3 regions of the Enterocloster sp. HCN-30185 genome follow, and region 1 is predicted to be linked to each of the others. Evidence: predicted binding sites of a transcription regulator. Region 1 holds the regulator's gene; each other region holds the start of a gene.
What was found. Region 1 encodes Rex, which represses fermentation and respiration genes when NADH is low (regulators of the CRP and FNR family bind a similar motif). Its sites were predicted from a motif close to ATTGTTAANTANTTAACAAT; they were not measured.

Region 1 (6,238 bases):
TAAGAAGAAATAATGGCTTCCGGAAGAAGGGTCTGTAAAACCGTCCTGTTTTCTTCCACGGTCAGGATTTTTACAAGTCCAGCTCCGGCCCTGTAGGCTCCAAGAGCGCTAAGATAAGCTGCTCCGCTCATGTTTTTAGAGCCTGCTGCGATCAGCACGCGGCCAAAGGTCCCTTTATTTGAATAGGCTTTCCGCTCCGGTACCCGGTTTAAATCGCTTTCCTCGCAGGCATACGCCATAGAGATCGGATCCTCCTCTTCCGGCTCTGCCCTTAAGGCCTCCTCAGGAAAACCGATGTCTGCAACCGTAACATTTCCCGCATAGTCCCTTCCCGGATATACGGCAGTTCCAATCTTCTCCCAGCCAAAGGCTACGGTTTCATCTGCTTTCAGAGCAATCCCCATCACCGCTCCCGTACCGGAATGGATCCCGGAAGGAATATCGACAGCAATGCACCATGGCTTTGTTTTTCCATTCCCTTTAAGAATCTCTGCTGCAAGCTCCATACAGGCTCTGTATTCTCCCTGGATTTCCCGGCTTAATCCCACACCGAAAAGGCCGTCGAAAAGAATCCCGCAGTTTTCTGCTTCCTCTTTCATAAGTTCCCATTTTTTTACAGGTATCCCCAGCTTCCTGGCAATGGAAAGCTGGAGCTTTAATTCTTCTGTCGCCTTTTCCTCTGAACTGGCCAGAAAAATAACTGCAGGAAGTCCTTTTAAATAAACCATCCGGGCTGCCGCCGCTGCATCCGCTCCATTATTTCCCACACCGCACAGCGCCCAGACCGGACTGTGTGCGGCAAATGCTCGGGCTGCCTTTAATGCGCAGTCTGCGACCGCCAAAGCTGCCCGCTCCATTAAAACCAGGGAAGGAATCCCGACCTCATGGATGGTGTAATGATCCACTGCTTTCATCTTTCTACCTGTCAGAAGGGTTCTCATATCATGTTCTCCTCTCTGCGGACGTTTCCTTTTCGCCCACTGCAAATGCCATGGCAAAATCCTCTGTATTGGAGATAGACACATGGATCTGTGTCAGCCCCATTTCCTCAGATCGCTTTTTAGCGCCGCCGTAAAGATTGACATAGGGTTTTCCAAGCTCATCCCGAAGCACCTCGATATCTCCGGGCATAAATCCCCGGAACCCGGTGCCGAACATCTTTGCCACGGCCTCCTTCACAGCAAAAGAGCCGGCCAGCTTAGAGGCAGACCCCTTCGCTTGCCGGCTTTCCGTCTCCGTAAATGTGCGAGCGACAAAATGAGGCCTCCTGCAGGCCTTTTCCATGCGCTTTATTTCGATCAGATCGGTTCCAACTCCCAGTATCATCCTACTTGCTTCCTGTGCGTTCGTTTTTTTCATCCCGGTCCAGCATACTGCATACCCGGTAGGACAGCCGCATCAGACTTTCAGACAGATGCACATTTTCCACAACTACATCCTCCGGTACAACAAGATCCGTATGGGCGAAATTCCAGATTGCCTTGATTCCTGCTGCTACCAGACGATCCGCAATCTCGGGAGCCTTTGTCTTTGGTATGGTAAGAGCCGCGATCTGGATCTCATTCTCTTTTATAAAGCTTTCCAGATCGTCCACGGACCGGATTTCAATCCCGCGGATCACCAGACCGATCAGCTTGGGATTGATATCAAACATCCCTTTGATCACAAAACCTCTCCGTTCAAAATTTGTATAATTGGCGATTGCCTGTCCCAGATTTCCGGCTCCGATGATGATCAGATTGTGCTGCTGGTCGATTCCCAGAATCTTTGCAATTTCCGAGTACAGATATTTTACATTATAGCCATAGCCCTGCTGTCCGAAGCCGCCGAAATTATTCAGATCCTGGCGGATCTGAGAAGCTGTAACCTTCATGCGGTTGCTCAGTTCATTGGAAGAGATACGCTCCACTCCTTCTTCAATCAGCTCCCCCAGATAGCGGTAATAGCGGGGCAGTCTCGAAATAACCGCTTTCGATATTTCCTTGCGTTCCATCCTGTGCCACCCTCTCCTTATATGATTCAATCTAATGCTTTCTATTATAATCGGGCGTTAAAAAAATGTCAAATCACTTTCAGGATGTTCTTGAAAAAAATATGTTCCTATATTATACTGATTGGTGCATATTATGCAAAAAACATAGAATTTATGCTAAAAAAGGAGTTTTGAAATGATCCTGTCATGCAGCAACATCAGCCGGTCCTTTGGAGATAACCATATCCTCAAACGGGTCTCATTTCATATAGAGGAACATGAAAAAGCCGCTGTCGTAGGGATTAACGGCGCGGGAAAATCCACTCTTTTAAAGATCATCATCGGTGATCTGGCACCAGATGAGGGAAGTGTAACCTGGGCCAAGGGCGCTTCCATCGGATATCTGGCCCAGCATCAGGATCTGGAGGGCGCTGAGACCATTTATGACGCTCTTTTAGAGGTAAAGCGGCCTATCCTTGAAATGGAGGAGCGTCTACGAAACCTTGAACAGTCCATGAAATCTGCCTCCGGTGAAGAACTGGAGGCTATGCTTTCCGAATACAGCCGCTTAAACCACGCGTTCGAGCTGGAAAACGGCTACGCCTGCCGCAGTGAAATTACGGGGGTATTAAAGGGTCTGGGATTTTCAGAGGATGAATTTTCAAAGCCCATCCAGGCGCTCTCCGGCGGCCAGAAAACCCGTGTATCCTTAGGCAAGCTTCTCTTAACCAAACCCGATATCCTGCTTCTGGACGAGCCCACCAACCATCTGGATATGGAGTCTATTGCATGGCTGGAAACCTATTTAAAGGGCTATTCAGGAAGCGTGATCATCGTGGCCCACGACCGGTATTTCCTGGACCGTGTGGTTACAAAGGTCATCGAGCTGGACAATGGCACCGCCACTGTTTTTTCCGGCAATTACTCCGCCTACAGCGATAAAAAAGCCATGCTCAGAGACGCACAGATCCGTGCTTACTTAAATCAGCAGCAGGAAATCCGCCATCAGGAAGCGGTCATTGCCAAATTAAAATCATTTAACCGTGAAAAATCCATCCGAAGGGCAGAAAGCCGGGAAAAGATGCTGGATAAAATCGAGCGTCTGGAAAAGCCAGTGGAAATCAACGATTCCATGGATATCCGTCTGGAACCGGACGTAGTCAGCGGAAATGATGTACTCACCGTCACAGACTTAAGCAAGTCCTTTGATACTCAGACATTATTTACACATGGCAGCTTTGAAATCAAACGTGGGGAACGGATTGCGGTTATCGGAAATAACGGTACCGGAAAGACCACGCTTCTTAAGATCATAAACGGCCTGATCCCTGCTGATGCCGGAGAAATCCGCCTGGGCGCCAAGGTTCATATCGGCTACTACGATCAGGAGCATCAGGTCCTCCACATGGATAAAACCCTGTTTCAGGAAATCCAGGATACCTATCCCAATATGAACAACACTCAGATCCGCAATACCCTTGCTTCTTTCCTCTTTACCGGTGATGATGTGTTTAAGCTGATCAAGGATTTAAGCGGCGGCGAACGGGGCCGCGTTTCACTTGCAAAGCTTATGCTTTCTGACGCCAATTTCCTGCTCCTTGACGAGCCCACCAACCATCTGGACATTACCTCAAAGGAGATTCTGGAAAGTGCATTAAACCGATATACAGGAACGGTGCTTTACGTGTCCCATGACCGCTATTTCATCAACCGCACCGCTACCCGGATTCTGGATCTGACCGGACAGTCCTTTATAAATTATATTGGCAATTATGATTATTATCTGGAGAAAAAGGAGGATGTGGAGGCTGCATTTTTTGCAGGACGAGGCTCTGAGGCTCCAAAATCAGCTTTAGGCCGTCCGGCTGATGCCGGAACGGGAGCTTCTTCCGGTACCGCTGCCTCCTCTTCTGCTTCAGATACAGGGGCCAAGCTTGACTGGAAGGCTCAGAAGGAAGAGCAGGCCAGGATCCGCAAACGTCAGAATGAACTTAAAAAGACCGAAGACGCCATCCACCAGTTAGAAACAAGAGACAGCGAGATCAATGAGCTGCTGGCGTTGGAAGAAGTCTATACCGATGTGTCCAGACTGATGGAGCTGAACAAAGAAAAGGATTCCATCAGTGAAAAACTGGAAAAACTTTACGAATTATGGGAGGCGCTGGCAGAGGAATGAAATTAAAACGTATTCTGGCTCTTCTTGGAGTCCTTCTCCTTGCAGGGCTTGTTCTCCTGTTTTTTATTCTGGCTCTTACCGGGGCTTCCAAAAATACACTGATGGCTGTGGCTTTTTCGATCCTCTTCTTTTCCGTCCTGTTTTATGCTATGGCGCTGATGGCAAGGGTATTAAAGCATGGGGACGATCCAGGTCAGGAAGAGGATGAACGAAAAAAAACATTGTAGGTTATTGATAAAGCGGGAACCTCCCGGGAGTATGTCTTCATAGGCTGCGGTCATGAAAATGACCGCAGTTTCCTTTTTTACGATAGGATCTGAATTTCTGCTGTCAACCTCTGCAGTTCATTCCGTGTAAATCTTACTAATTTTTTTCTCTATGAAATCCCCTTAATGGCTGCTTCCCCATCGGATGAATACCATCTTCTGTTTCACGGACAGGGTATTGTCCTGCCAGCTGCTCTAAATATTTCTTTCATTTTTTCAGAAGGCTACCGTAATATTCTTCCTGTGTCAACTATACATCCCACACATTTACTGGATTTCTTTTTTATTTTCATTATCGGGTTTTTCTCCCATTCCCGGTTTATTGTCCATTTCTCCGGGTCTTTTACCATTCTCCGCTGGTTCCCTTTCCATGGGCGCTCTCCCGCCTGTGGGAACTTCGCCGTTCTCAGGCCCCCTACCGCCTTTAGGAGTCTCACTGCCAACGGGAGCCTTTCCATTTTCAGGAATATCGGCGCCGTAAACAAGACTGTCCATAGTAATCATTTTCTCCTCCGTACCGGCTGTTAATGAATAGCTTTCTCCCTGTCTGATATCCGGGCTGCTAATGAGGACAGATGAATATTCTTTTTCTGCTTTCCAGGATAAAAGCTCTGTGCCGTCACTGTTTTTCAGGGCGATCTGCGTTCCGGCTTCCTGCGGATTCAAAGTAACCATTATTATCCCCTGGGTAGAAGATAGATCAAAGTTTTGTGCCATACCGGATGCGCCTGATGAAGCAAAAATTCCTCCTGTGACCACTGCTTTTCCATTATAATCCAATGAACTATTTCCACCATTGACCGGTCCGGATAAATAGGTTTCTCCACCGGAAATCATAAGATCTCCATTTGAATCAATCCCATCTCCTGACGCGTTGATTCTCAGACTGCCGCCTGAAATTGAAATATAGGCTCCTTCCATAGATACAAACGGATCTTGTCCTTTTTCCATACTGCTTCCGTCTCTGCCTCCGGCAGCATTCACACCGTCGTCAGATGCTGTAATATCGATCTGTCCTCCTGTAATATCGATCGTCAAACCTTCTATTCCTTCGTAGCTTTCTGAAATCTTAATACTGCCTCCGGAAATGGCAGCTCCGTCATCTGCATGGATTCCATCATCTCTGGAAGACAGAGTGTAATCTCCTCCGGTGATAAAAACATCTCCATTAGAGTGGATTGAATCATCTTCTGTATCCAAACAATACGTTCCCTCTTTCAAAAGCATTTGTGCTCCGGCCTTTATACCTTTCGCACTTTTTTCCTGCTCCTCCTGTTTGTGTTGTTCCAGACTGTTTTTTTCTTCTGCGGAAACGCCTCCCTGTCCTGTAGTTATTTCATAGGTTCCATTTTCTGCCAGCAGCCAGTTTCCAGCGCTGATCCCGTCACCCTGGGATTGGATTTTAAATATTCCATCCTTCAGATAGATAAATCCAAGAGTTTCATCTTCATCATTCTCAGAGTGAATTCCATCTTTTCCTGAAAGGATTTCATACGTTCCCTCAGCAATGCGCACACTGTCTTTTCCTTCAATCCCATGCTCAGCCGCCGAAATCTCATAGCTGCCATCAGCAAAGATCAGATCGGCTTTTGACACAATCCCGTGTCCGGCTGCTGCGGTTACTATAAGTTTTCCCGTTCCGTTGAACAACAGATCGGCTTTTGAGAAGATTGCCCCATCGATCGTATCCTCATCAATGTCTGCGTAGACGCCTCCATTTGATACGGCGTTTTCTGTACCATCTGCCAGCGTAAGAAACACTTTATCGGCAGACGCAATATAGACCGCCGCCGAATCCTGATTGGAAATGGCTGCCTGGTTAAA
Region 2 (6,238 bases), on a different contig from region 1:
TACCAGTGTGATGACAAAGAGAAGAAATGCATCTTTCATAATTCCTTTCATGCCTTTTTAGCCTCCTTTCCGAATGCTTTTGGAAGGGTCACGCGCTCGATCATGGGCACGAAAAGGTTGCATAGGATGATAGCGTAGGAAACGCCCTCAGGAGAAGCGCCCCACAGACGGAAGATACCGGTTAAAAGTCCCAGCATGATTCCGAATACGATCTGTCCCATAGGTGTAATGGGGCTGGTAACATAATCGGTCGCCATAAAGAACGCTCCGAAGATCAGACCGCCGCCGCATACCTGGGCAAGCACATAATTGGCGTCAAGGCCGCCAAAGATAAATACAAATACAGCCAGGGTAGCTATGTATGTCACAGGAATCTTCCAGCTGATGACTTTCTTTACGATCAGGTAGATGCCGCCGATCAAAAGTGCGATCACAGAAACCTCACCGATGGTTCCGGGAATCCGTCCTACAACCATAGCGGCCAGATCCACGCTTCCCCCTGCCCGCATGGAGGCTAAAGGAGTGGCTCCTGAGACGCTGTCAAAGCCCAGCTTTGCGGATGAGAAATTATTCATATGGCCCGCAAAGGAGATCAGGAGAAAGCATCTTGCTGCCAGAGCCGGGTTCATGAAGTTCTGTCCCAGGCCGCCGTACAGCTGCTTTACTACGACGATCGCAAAAATACCGCCGATCACAGGAATCCAAACCGGAATCTCCGGAGGCATATTCAGCGCCAGGATCATACCCGTTACCAGGGCGCTGCCGTCCATAATGGTAATGGGACGGTGCATCAGCTTCTCATATACATATTCGCTTGCAATACAGGCAGCTACAGTTGCCAGTATCACAAACAGCGCATGAAAGCCAAAGTTGTATACGCCAAAGGCTGCCGCGGGAAGCATGGCGATGGCCACGTCCAGCATCAGGCTCTGTGTATCCACGCTGCATCTCACATGAGGAGATGAAGATACATTTAATAATTTATTCATGACTTTTGTACCCTCCTACCCTTTCTTCCTGCGGTTTGCCGCAACGGTCTTTCTCATTTCCTTAAAGGCCTGAGTCAGAGGACGTCTGGCCGGACAGATATAGGTGCAGCTTCCGCACTCCATACACTCCATGCCGTTGACCTTCTCAAAACGCTCACAGTCATTTCTCAAAGCTGCCTGCATCATCATCACAGGAACAATGCGGCTTGGACATACGCTTACGCAGCGGCCGCAGCGGATGCAGGCCGTAGGCTCCAGGGCAGATACCTGATCCTTTGTAAAACAGGTCAGCGCAGAGGAAGTTTTGCTTACAGGGATATCCACGGTAAAGAGTGCCTGTCCCATCATGGGACCTCCGGAAATAATCTTCTCCGGCTCCTCCTTAAAGCCGCCTGCAGCCTCGATGAGCTCCTGATAATTGGTTCCCAGCTTTACATTGAAGTTGCAGGGCGTATTGACCGCATCGCCGGTAATGGTGATGATCTTGCGCATCAGAGGCGTGCTCTTGCATACCGCCATATAAATAGAAATAACTGTATCTACATTATCTACAATGCAGCCTGCATCGGCAGGAAGCATAGAGGAATTTACCTTTCTTCCGGTTACTGCATAGATAATGGAACGCTCACCGCCCTGAGGATACTTGGTAAGCAGAGGACATACGGTAATCCTTGGCTCATCCTTTACAAGCTCTTCCAGCTTTTTAATGGCCTCCGGCTTATTGTTCTCCACCGCGATCACGCCTTTGGCATTGTCAAAGAGCTGAAGGATGACCTTTAAGCCTCCTACTAACTTCTCCGGCTCCTCTACCATCAGACGGTAGTCGCTGGTCAGATAAGGCTCGCACTCCGCTCCGTTTACAATGACGTAATCAATGGCGTTCTCGTCCTTTGGGGTAAGCTTTACATGAGTCGGGAAGCCTGCGCCGCCCAGTCCCACGATGCCTGCTTCCTTGACAATGGAACGGATCTCTTCTTTTGACAGTGTCCCCGGATTTCTGTTCTCTCCCAGCCCCTCTACCGTCTCATAGGCTCCGTCATTTTCAACGATCACAGACGGAACCATAGCGCCGTTGGCCGTCCGTCTCGGCTCGATGGCCTTTACTGTACCGGACACGGAGCAGATTACATTTGCAGAAATAAATCCGCCTGCCTCTCCGATCTTCTGCCCCGCTAAAACCCGGTCGCCTTTTGCAACCAGCGGTTTTGCAGGAGCACCTATGTGCTGAGACATAGGATAAACCAGTTCGCCCTTTGGAAGCAGGACCTGAATCGGTTTGCTTTCAGACAGTTCTTTTCCTTCATACGGATGGATACCGCCTTTAAAAGTCGCCAGACCCATAGATTTTTCCCTTCTTTCTTGTACATTTTCTCTTTTTTGTGAATCTTTCACATTTTTTATAGATCTTTCACAGCCTTATCAGTATAGCATAAATAAAGCGTGTATACAATATGTAAACCAATCGTTAAATTTTTAATTATTTTGTTTATTTTTTATCAATTAAGCATTGTTTTCTAATTTGTTCACTTTAATCCAAAAAATGCAGCAGAACTATTTCGCTCTGCTGCATTCCAATCTACGGCTGTGACATCTTTCGTCTCAGATATTTAACGGATAAAGCTGGTGCGCTTTTTCTCCGGTTCCGCCTCAGGAACCGTAATTCCAGCCTTTCTTCCGGCCTCAATGCACTTTAAAAGCCAGGCCATATTCCGGCCAAGGGTACGCATGATCTGCATCCCTTCCTCGTCCTGAACGGTTTCCTCTGCACTTCTTCCATGGACCATGTTCCAATACTGGGATGAAACCACCGGCATCTGATTAAAGGTAAAATATTTATTTAACTGATCCAGAGTTGCTGTGGTTCCTGCTCTTCTAGCGGAGGCGATGGCCGCTCCCGGCTTATGAGCTGCAGCGCTTCCGCCGCAGTAGAAGAAACGGTCTAAAAAGGAGGTTATGGCTCCGCTGGCAGATGCATAATGAACCGGAGAGCCAACGATCAGACCGTCGCATTCCTTCATCTTAGCGACTGCCGTATTTACCAGATCCTCATCATGGACACATTTTCCCAGTGTGCCGCAGGCTCCGCAGCCCATGCAGCCCCATACCTGCTGTCCGCCAATGTGAAGAATTTCAGACTCAATTCCTTCCTTTTCCAGTTCCTTTGCAATCTCACACAGCGCTCTCCATGTGCATCCCTCTTTGTGCGGGCTTCCGTTTAACATCAATACTTTCATATTCTATATCCTCCTGCTTGATTTTTTATTTTCTTCTTAAACAGAATCTTCTGATATCTCTCCGATACAGTCCAAAAGCTCTTTTGCGGTAAGATCAGACAGGGAAATCCCTTCCCCTGTGACAATCTGATCTGCCAGCGCTCTCTTTGCCTCCTGAAGGTTTAAAATATTTTCCTCAATGGTATCTTTGGTAATCAGACGGTAAACTGTGACCTGTTTTTCCTGGCCAATGCGGTGAGCCCTGTCTGTGGCCTGGTTCTGGGCGGCCACATTCCACCAGGGATCATAATGGATCACAATATCCGCTGCTGTAAGGTTTAACCCCGTTCCTCCTGCCTTGAGGCTGATGAGAAAAACAGGAACATTCTCCTTTGAAAACCGCTCCACCAGCTTTAATCGCTCTTCCTTCGGCACGGCTCCTGTTAAACAGATACTCTCAATCCCTTCTTTTTCCAGCCGGCGGCTGATCCGCTCCAGCATAGAGGTAAACTGAGAAAAAAGAAGGATTTTATGTTCTCCCTCTGTTCCCCGCCGGATCAGATCCATACAGGTTTCCAGCTTAGCTGAACCGGATCTCCATCCCTCCAGGCACAATCCGGGATCGCAGCAGATCTGCCGCAGGCGCATAAGACCGGAAAGGATCTGAAGCTTTGCCCCATTTCCCGGCATATCCTGAGAAAATGTACGTTTCAGTTCCAGGGCTTTAGCCACATAAAGCATCCTCTGCTCTCCCTCCAGATGGGAATATACCACCTGCTCGATCTTATCAGGAAGCTCTTTTAATACATCCTTTTTCACACGGCGCAGCACAAAGGGACCAATCAGCCGCTTCAGCTTCAAAAGCGCCTCCTGATCCTGATCTCTTAAAACCGCCACCTCATACTCTTTATGAAAAACCGACGGACCAAATAAAAAGCCTGGCATCAGGTAATCAAAAATGCTCCACAGCTCTCCCAGCCTGTTTTCCACCGGCGTCCCCGTAAGCGCAAACCGTGACTGTGCGCTGACTGCCTTTACCGCACGAGCGCTCTGTGTGGCTGCATTTTTAATATACTGGGCCTCGTCAATAATCTGAAATCGGAAACGGATGTCCTGATAAAGAGAAATATCCCGTTTTAAAAGATCGTAGGATGTGATCAGGATCTGGCAGAACGAAGGATTTTCCCTTACAGACTGCAGCAGTTCCCCTCTGGCCGTACTGGAGCCGGCCAAAGACCAGACGCGCCGTTTCGGAGCAAACCTCCTGATCTCACATTCCCAATTATATACCAAAGAAGCCGGACAGACAATAAGGCTGGGAAGCGTCTCCCCCCGGCTGTAGGCATCCTCCAAAAGAGCAATGGTCTGAAGCGTTTTTCCAAGCCCCATATCATCTGCTAAAATCCCGCCAAACCCGTACTGATCCAGAGTTTTCATCCAGCGATATCCCGTTTTCTGGTATTCTCTCAGCACACCTTCCAAAGCCTCAGGGAGCGGATCTGAGCTGTCTTCTACAGAACGGATCCCCCGGATCACAGCCTTAAACAACCGGTCTCTGTAAAGCGCCACTCCTGACCCCTCTTTTAAAAGATGATCCACATACAAAGCCCGATAGGACGGGAGCCGGATCTGTCCTGCTTCCAGTTCTTTTTTCGTTATGCCAAGTTCCTTTGCCAGGCGCATCACTGTATAGATGCCCCCTTCTCCCAGCTCTAAAAACTGTCCTGTTTTTAAACGGTAATACTTCTTTTTCTGGCTGTAGGCCTCCAGGATTTTTGTCAGTTCCTTCACAGAAAACTCTTCCGGATCCACCGTAAGCTCCAGCCACCCGGCTGCCAGACGTACCTCTGCTTTTATCCCTGGTGTTCGGATCACTCTCCAGTTTTTCATATTTTCTGCCAGATAAACCTCTCCCAGAGCCTTAAATTCATCCATCCCGGTACCCAGCAGACGATACAGGGCATCCTCATCCTTGCGGATCACCAAACGTCCGTCTGTGCTGCTTTTGCATTTAAAATACGTTCCAATGACCTGGCTGATCTTAAATTCCCCCGGTACATCCCGACAGACCGTTCTGGGAAGCGCTTCATCTTCTATGGGATGAAACCTGTATTCTCCATAAGACAGATATGGCTCCATATAGAGCGTTCCATCTTCTCCTGCTTCAAAGTAAAACTCTGCCTTTAACGGTTCCGGCTCATACTTGTCTAATTCCACTTCCTCCAGACGGATCCGGCTGTATCCTTGGATCCGTTTTAATACTCGCTGCTGAAAAAGAGGAATATCCTTATCTGCTATCAGGATCTGGCTTTCTCTGTCTGTGCGGATCTGTTCCAGGAAAATCGCTGCCGAACGTGAAAATGCTTCACCGCAGCAATACAGACGCTTTCCGGCTGCAAGATATAAATGACGGCTTCCTCCAAAAACTGCCTGCACTGCCTGAGGGGTTTCCTGTTCACCATCCTGTTCCAGAACCCCCTCCAAACGTACCCGAATACCATCTCTCCCGTACCGGTTTACCAGAACCGCCAGTTCCGGCTCTGAGCATTCCAGAGAAAATATCCCTCCGCTGCCCTGAGGCAGGCGAACCTCCAGCCCTTTTTCTCCTGATGTATTTTTTAATAAAATCTCAAAAAACCGATCCCGGTCCAGTCTGCCTAAAGTCACGCGTCTGAGAGCCTTCTGATGCTCCATAAGCTCCAGGATCAGATCCACGAGCAGCCTCGATACCGGTTCAAAGACCGTTCTTTGATGATGGAAGGCCAGCTCCTTTCCATAGGATACGTAAGCTCCCCCCTCTAGGGCTGTACAGAAGGCCGGAAGATCTCTCAATGCATACATACGCTCTCTTCCGATCTTAAATTCCGCCTGTATATCCCGGCCTTCCAGAAACAACACTGGTTCGATGCGTACCTGGGAGCCCTCCTCTTCTTCCAGAATATCCGCTACTGCACGGTTTGTATACTCCCGGATCATGGCATGAGCCTGAAAAGAAGTACGGATCGGAGGCTTCAGGGCTTCCTTTTTATATTTCTT
Region 3 (6,238 bases), on a different contig from region 1:
CTTACTTCCGGCGGACCCAATTACAGAACGACTACTATCATGTACTATCTGTATGAGACAGCATTTAAGAAGTTCGAATATGGCTACGCCAATGCCATGGGCGTAATACTTGCATTGATCATTGGTTTTATCAGCTTTGTCCAGTTTAAGGCATTGGGCAGCGACGTTGAATATTAAAGGGGGATGAGAAGATGAAAAATAAAGTGAAAATTCTGGATGCCGCCTCTATGGTGCTTCTGCTCCTTCTCAGTGTGGTATTTATTTTCCCCTTCTACTGGATTTTGACGGGAGCCTTTAAATCCCAGAAGGTTACGATCAAGCTGCCTCCGGAATGGTTCCCTCTCCACCCGACCTTGGAAAACTTTGAGAAGCTGTTTCAGAACCCGGCGCTCCAGTGGCTGATCAACAGTATCTTTATCGCCGGTGTAACGCTGATCATCGTCTGTGTGGCAGCCTCTATGGCCGGTTATGTGCTGGCAAAGAAGCGCTTTTACGGCGATAAGCTGCTGTTCAGTATTTTTGTATTCGCAATGGCCCTTCCAAAGCAGGTAATCCTGGTGCCGCTGATGAAGCTGGTTTCCTTTATGGGGATCCATGATACTCCATGGGCCGTTATCCTTCCTTTGTGCGGCTGGCCCTTTGGTATCTTCCTCATGAAGCAGTTCAGTGAAAATGTTCCTACAGAGCTTTTGGAGGCTGCAAAGATCGACGGAAGCGGTGAAATCCGTACCTTTACAAGCATTGTTATGCCGATCGTAAAGCCGGGTCTGGGAGCGCTTGCGATCTTTACCTTTATTAATACATGGAATGACTATTTCATGCAGTTAGTAATGTTAAATTCCAGAACGAACCTGACGATTTCTCTGGGCGTGGCGACACTCCAGCAGGAGTTCTCCACCAACTACGGAGTCATCATGGCGGGTGCGGCTCTGGCGGCGGTTCCCATTGTTGCGGTGTTCCTGATGTTCCAGAATTACTTTACTCAGGGTATTACCATGGGAGCGGTCAAGGGGTGATGGGAGAGGGGATTGCACCCCCTGCACCATCCTTCTCATGCCGGTCTTCCATGGCTCCGGTTTCCGGTCATAAGAAAGTCTAAGAGGCTGAAATTTTTCTAAAAGCAAGCTCCATATCAAAAACTCGCCGTGCTCAGACAGGTTTGATATGGAGCTTAACGAAAAATTCCAGCCTCTAAGTCTTTCTAAATGGCCTCCAAAGTCGCCCTGGCAGATCGGCATGGGAAGGCTGGCACAGGGGGCGCAATCCCCGGCGGAGGTGTTCCGGGGAGGAAAACTTGAGTTTCTGTATTTTGCAGACACCAGAACACAGTGTAAAGTGCGGAAACTCAAAGAGGAAACAAGTTGACAAAAGGGTTCATATGAGTAAAATATGGTATAGGTTGGGGCGGTGGCCGTTTGGCCATGGCTCTTTATATTTACCCTGGTTTGGGGTTAAGGAAGGAAAACAGATATGAGTTTGATCGTACAGAAATTCGGCGGGACCTCTGTGGCTGACACGGAGCGGCTGCGCAATGTTGCAAGGATCATTACAGAGACATATAAGGCGGGAAATCAGGTGGTGGCAGTATTGTCTGCCCAGGGGGATACGACAGATGATCTGATTCAGAAGGCAGAGGAGATTAACCCAAAGGCTTCGGCCAGAGAGATGGATATGCTTTTGTCTACAGGAGAGCAGATTTCGGTATCGCTCTGTGCGATGGCGATTGAGGCTTTGGGATATCCGGTGATTTCTCTTACCGGCTGGCAGTCCGGCATCAGCACGAATACGGTTTCGGGAGATGCGCGTATCCGAAAGGTGGATACGGAGCGCATTGAGGCGGAGCTGAATCAGAAGAAAATAGTGATTGTTACAGGATTTCAGGGAATCGACCGGAACAAGAATATTACCACTTTGGGACGGGGCGGTTCGGATACCTCTGCGGTAGCTCTGGCTGCGGTTCTGGGGGCCGACCTGTGCCAGATTTATACGGATGTGGACGGTGTTTACACGGCAGATCCCAGAAAGGTTGCAGGAGCCAGAAAGCTGGATGAGGTGACGTATAATGAGATGCTGGAGCTGGCGACGCTGGGAGCGCAGGTGCTCCATAACCGTTCGGTGGAGCTGGCAAGAAAGTACAATGTAAAAATGGAGGTTCTGTCAAGCTTTACAGGCCATCCGGGAACAAAAGTGAAGGGAGTTGCAAAGCGTATGGAGCGTTCATATATCAGCAGCGTGGCAAAGGATAAGGATATTGCGAGGATTGCCCTTATTGGCGTGCCAAATGAGATCGGAACCTCATTTAAGGTGTTCTCTCTGTTGGCAAGAAATCATGTAAATGTGGATATTATTCTCCAGGGCATTGGCCATGAGGAAGGGAAGGATATCTGCTTTACAGTGGCAGAAAAGGATCTGAATAAAACGGCAGAGCTTTTGACGGAGCATAAAGAGGAGCTGCGCTACAGCCGTCTGGAGACGAACTGCGATGTGGCTAAGGTTTCTGTTGTAGGAGCAGGCATGATCAATAATCCGGGAGTAGCTGCAAAGCTCTTTGAGGCGCTGTATGATGCGGGGATCAATATCAATATGATTTCCACCAGCGAGATCAAAATTTCTGTGCTGGTAGACCGTAGGGATGCAGATCAGGCGGTACAGGCCATTCATGACCGGTTTTTCACGGTGTAATTGTATTTTTATGGAAAATGCAGATGTGTTTTGCTGAAAAATGTCAAAATATACAGTATGAAAGATAAAAAATGGGCGCTGTTTCATGTACCTGCATAAAGCGAGAGGAACTCTCTGGATGCAGGCATGGGGACTGCGCCCGTTTTTTTGAAAAAATTTGTTAATAATTTATCGAAAACAGGCAATTTCATGGTTCTGGGGTCTTGTCATTTGACAAAAATCTTATTATAATCATATATGGCAATATTTTTGTTTTTATGCGGAACTGTAAGGGGATTTTTTTGCAGTTCCAGCCAGTATTGTAAACTTTAGAATGATGGAGGACTGGAAAATGAGTAATTCAGCACAAACTTCAGCAAGCAGCCGTATTGCATCCCTGCTTGATGAGAACAGTTTTGTTGAAGTCGGCGCGTATATCACCGCCAGAAACACGGACTTTAACATGGCTGAGCAGGAAACACCGGCTGACGGTGTGATTACAGGCTACGGCACCATCGGAGGATGCCTGGTTTATGTATACAGCCAGGATGCATCCGTACTGGGAGGCTCCATGGGTGAGATGCATGCAAAGAAGATCTGCAGCATTTATTCCATGGCTATGAAGATGGGAGCACCTGTGATCGGTCTGGTAGACTGTGCCGGACTGCGTCTGCAGGAGGCAACAGATGCGCTGGATGGCTTTGGAAAGCTGTATTTAAGCCAGGCAATGGCATCTGGTGTGATCCCTCAGATCATGGCAGTATTCGGTACCTGCGGCGGCGGAATGGCTGTGGCAGCCGGAATGGCAGATTTTACCTTTATGGAAGAGAAGTCCGCGCAGCTCTTTGTAAATGCTCCCAATGCATTAGAGGGCAATTATAAGGCAAAATGTGATACAGCGGCAGCTGCATTCCAGAGCAAGGAGTCCGGCGTTGTTGATTTTACCGGTGATGAAGCATCCATTCTGTCTCAGATCCGTACTCTGGTATCCATTCTTCCTGCTAATAACGAAGAGGATCTTTCCGAGGAGGACTGCCAGGATGATTTAAACCGTATGTGCAGCGGCATTGAAGGTCTGGCGGGAGATCCTATCCAGGTATTATCCATGATTTCTGATAATCATTTTGTAATGGAAGTAAAGAAGGATTATGAACCTTCTATGGTAACTGCATTCATCCGTTTAAATGGCGTGACTGTGGGCTGTGTGGCAAACCGCACAGAGCGTTATGAGGATGGAAAGAAGGCAGATGAGTTTGAGGCTGCTTTATCCGGCAAGGGCTGTGACAAGGCAGTGGAGCTGATCAGCTTCTGCGACGCATTCAGTATTCCTCTGCTGACCCTCACAAATGTAAACGGCTATAAAGCAAAGATGTGCAGCGAAAGACGAATCGCCAGAGCAGCAGCCCGCTTAACCTACGCTTATGCAGACGCTACTGTTCCAAAGGTGACTGTAGTAACCGGAAAGGCACTGGGAAGCGCAGGCCTTACCATGGGAAGCAAGAGCCTGGGAACCGACCTGGTATATGCATGGCCAAATGCAGTGATCGGCACTATGGAGCCTGAGGCTGCGGTTAAGATCATGTATGCAAAGGAAATCGAGGCTTCTGATGATGCAGTGGCTCTGATCAGCGAAAAGACTGCCGAGTATACAAAGACTCAGTCCGGAGCAGTGGCTGCCGCAAGAAGAGGCTATGCAGACGATATCATCAAGGCAGAGGAAACCCGCCAGAGGCTGGCAGCTGCATTTGATATGCTTTATACAAAAAGTGAGGACCGTCCTTCAAAGAAGCATGGCACGGTTTAAAGAGGGGTGACATGTATATGAGACGATTATTTAAAAGGATGGCAGCAGCAGTTTTAGTATCTGCCTGCCTGGTAAGTCTGTCTGCCTGCTCTAAAACAGAGGAGGAAACAGAAAGCTTATCCATCAGCATGGACGGTACGCCTGTGGAAGACGCCATGGGACAGTCCCTTCTTTTATCCGCAGCTCAGACTCTGGGCGCTTCCGATGAACAGCTGGTAGTCCAGGGCAAGCTGGCCCAGTCTCAGGGAGATACCGTTTCTGCAGAGCTTTATCAGGCCCAGCTTGATGTGCGGGAAGAGATGGGCGCTCTCCGCAGTGTTGATATTGAGGATGGCTCTGTGGTGCTTCTGGAGGACGGAAGCTATACGGTGATCCTTCCTGTAGAGTTTGCAGAGGGAACCAAAAAGTATGTTATGAACCTGAATATGGCAACACAGCAGATCCAGGCTCAGTTTACCGATATGTCTGCAGGCGTTGAGGAGGACAGCTCCATCGGAGGCCTGTTAAGGACGGCCAGCGTATATACGCTCATCGGTCTTGGAACCGTATTCTGTGTACTGGTATTTATCAGTCTTCTGATTTTCTGCTTTAAGTTCATCCATGCATGGGAAGAAGGACAGAAGAATAAAGCGGCTGATAAGAAGGCAGAACCTGCGAAAGCTCCTGTACCGGCTGTTTCTGCTGCACCGGCAGTTTCTGCTGTACAGACAACAGGACCGGAGCTGGCAGATGATGCAGAGCTTGTAGCAGTGATGGCAGCAGCGATTGCGGCCTATGAGGGAACTTCACCCAACGGTCTGGTGGTACGCTCCATCCGCCGCGTAAGCAGTTCCAGAAGAAGATAAAGACTCATTTCAAATCAAGGAGGAAACAGATCATGAAGACATATACCATTACAGTAAATGGAAAAGCATATGCAGTAACCGTTGAAGAAGGCGCAGCCGCACCAGCCGCTTTTGCAGCCGCACCGGCTCCCGCAGCCCCCGTACCTGCACCGGCACCAGCTCCCGCTGCCGCACCGGCACCAGCTCCTGCTGCACCTGCAGGCGCAGCAGGCTCCGTTAAGGTAACGGCTCCTATGCCTGGAAAAATCGTAGCTGTAAAGGCTGCAGCAGGCCAGGCAGTAAAGAAAGGCGAAACTGTTCTTGTTCTTGAGGCTATGAAGATGGAAAATGACATCGTTGCTCCTCAGGACGGTACCGTTGCCAGCATAAATGTATCCACAGGCGATTCCGTTGAGTCCGGCGCAGTTTTAGCCACTCTGAACTAAGCAGAAACACGGATCCGCAGTAAGTTGGATTCCATTATGGAGGTAACATTATGGATTTTGGCAATTTAGTAACAAACCTTTTGGGACAGATGGCGTTTTTCCATCTGACCATTGGGAACTATGTGATGATCGGTGTGGCGCTGGTCTTCTTATACCTGGCAATCCGCCGGGGATTTGAGCCTCTGCTGCTGATCCCCATCGCATTTGGCATGCTGCTTGTAAATATCTATCCGGAAATCATGTATTCTCCGGAAGAAACGTCCAACGGCATCGGCGGTCTTTTGTGGTATTTCTTTACTCTGGATGAGTGGAGTATCCTTCCGTCCCTGATCTTCCTTGGCGTAGGAGCCATGACAGACTTCGGTCCGCTGATCGCAAACCCCATCAGCTTCCTTATGGGTGCTGCTGCTCAGCTGGGTATCTATGCCGCATATTTCCTGGCAATTTTCCTGGGATTCTCAGGAAAGGAAGCGGCTGCTATTTCCATCATCGGCGGTGCTGAC

Region 2: a site for Rex is predicted at 2,471-2,490, ahead of rsxC (electron transport complex subunit RsxC). Genes of this name have one in related genera too.
Region 3: a site for Rex is predicted at 2,839-2,858, ahead of WKT10_RS01040 (acyl-CoA carboxylase subunit beta). Genes of this name have one in related genera too.

What each region holds. Positions count from the first base shown of each region.
Region 1 is NZ_JBBKBT010000004.1:249,029-255,266, forward strand. It holds gene WKT10_RS07000 (NAD(P)H-hydrate dehydratase) at 1-941, opposite strand, end outside; gene acpS (holo-ACP synthase) at 943-1,326, opposite strand; gene WKT10_RS07010 (redox-sensing transcriptional repressor Rex) at 1,328-1,993, opposite strand; gene abc-f (ribosomal protection-like ABC-F family protein) at 2,169-4,148, shown strand; gene WKT10_RS07020 (hypothetical protein) at 4,145-4,375, shown strand; gene WKT10_RS07025 (carbohydrate-binding domain-containing protein) at 4,682-6,238, opposite strand, start outside.
Region 2 is NZ_JBBKBT010000002.1:103,850-110,087, reverse strand. It holds gene WKT10_RS02825 (FMN-binding protein) at 1-51, opposite strand, end outside; gene WKT10_RS02820 (RnfABCDGE type electron transport complex subunit D) at 48-989, opposite strand; gene rsxC (electron transport complex subunit RsxC) at 1,005-2,330, opposite strand; gene WKT10_RS02810 (flavodoxin family protein) at 2,597-3,223, opposite strand; gene WKT10_RS02805 (DEAD/DEAH box helicase) at 3,260-6,238, opposite strand, start outside.
Region 3 is NZ_JBBKBT010000001.1:232,487-238,724, reverse strand. It holds gene WKT10_RS01055 (carbohydrate ABC transporter permease) at 1-177, shown strand, start outside; gene WKT10_RS01050 (carbohydrate ABC transporter permease) at 192-1,016, shown strand; gene WKT10_RS01045 (aspartate kinase) at 1,471-2,682, shown strand; gene WKT10_RS01040 (acyl-CoA carboxylase subunit beta) at 3,014-4,465, shown strand; gene WKT10_RS01035 (OadG family protein) at 4,483-5,310, shown strand; gene WKT10_RS01030 (biotin/lipoyl-containing protein) at 5,343-5,735, shown strand; gene WKT10_RS01025 (sodium ion-translocating decarboxylase subunit beta) at 5,786-6,238, shown strand, end outside.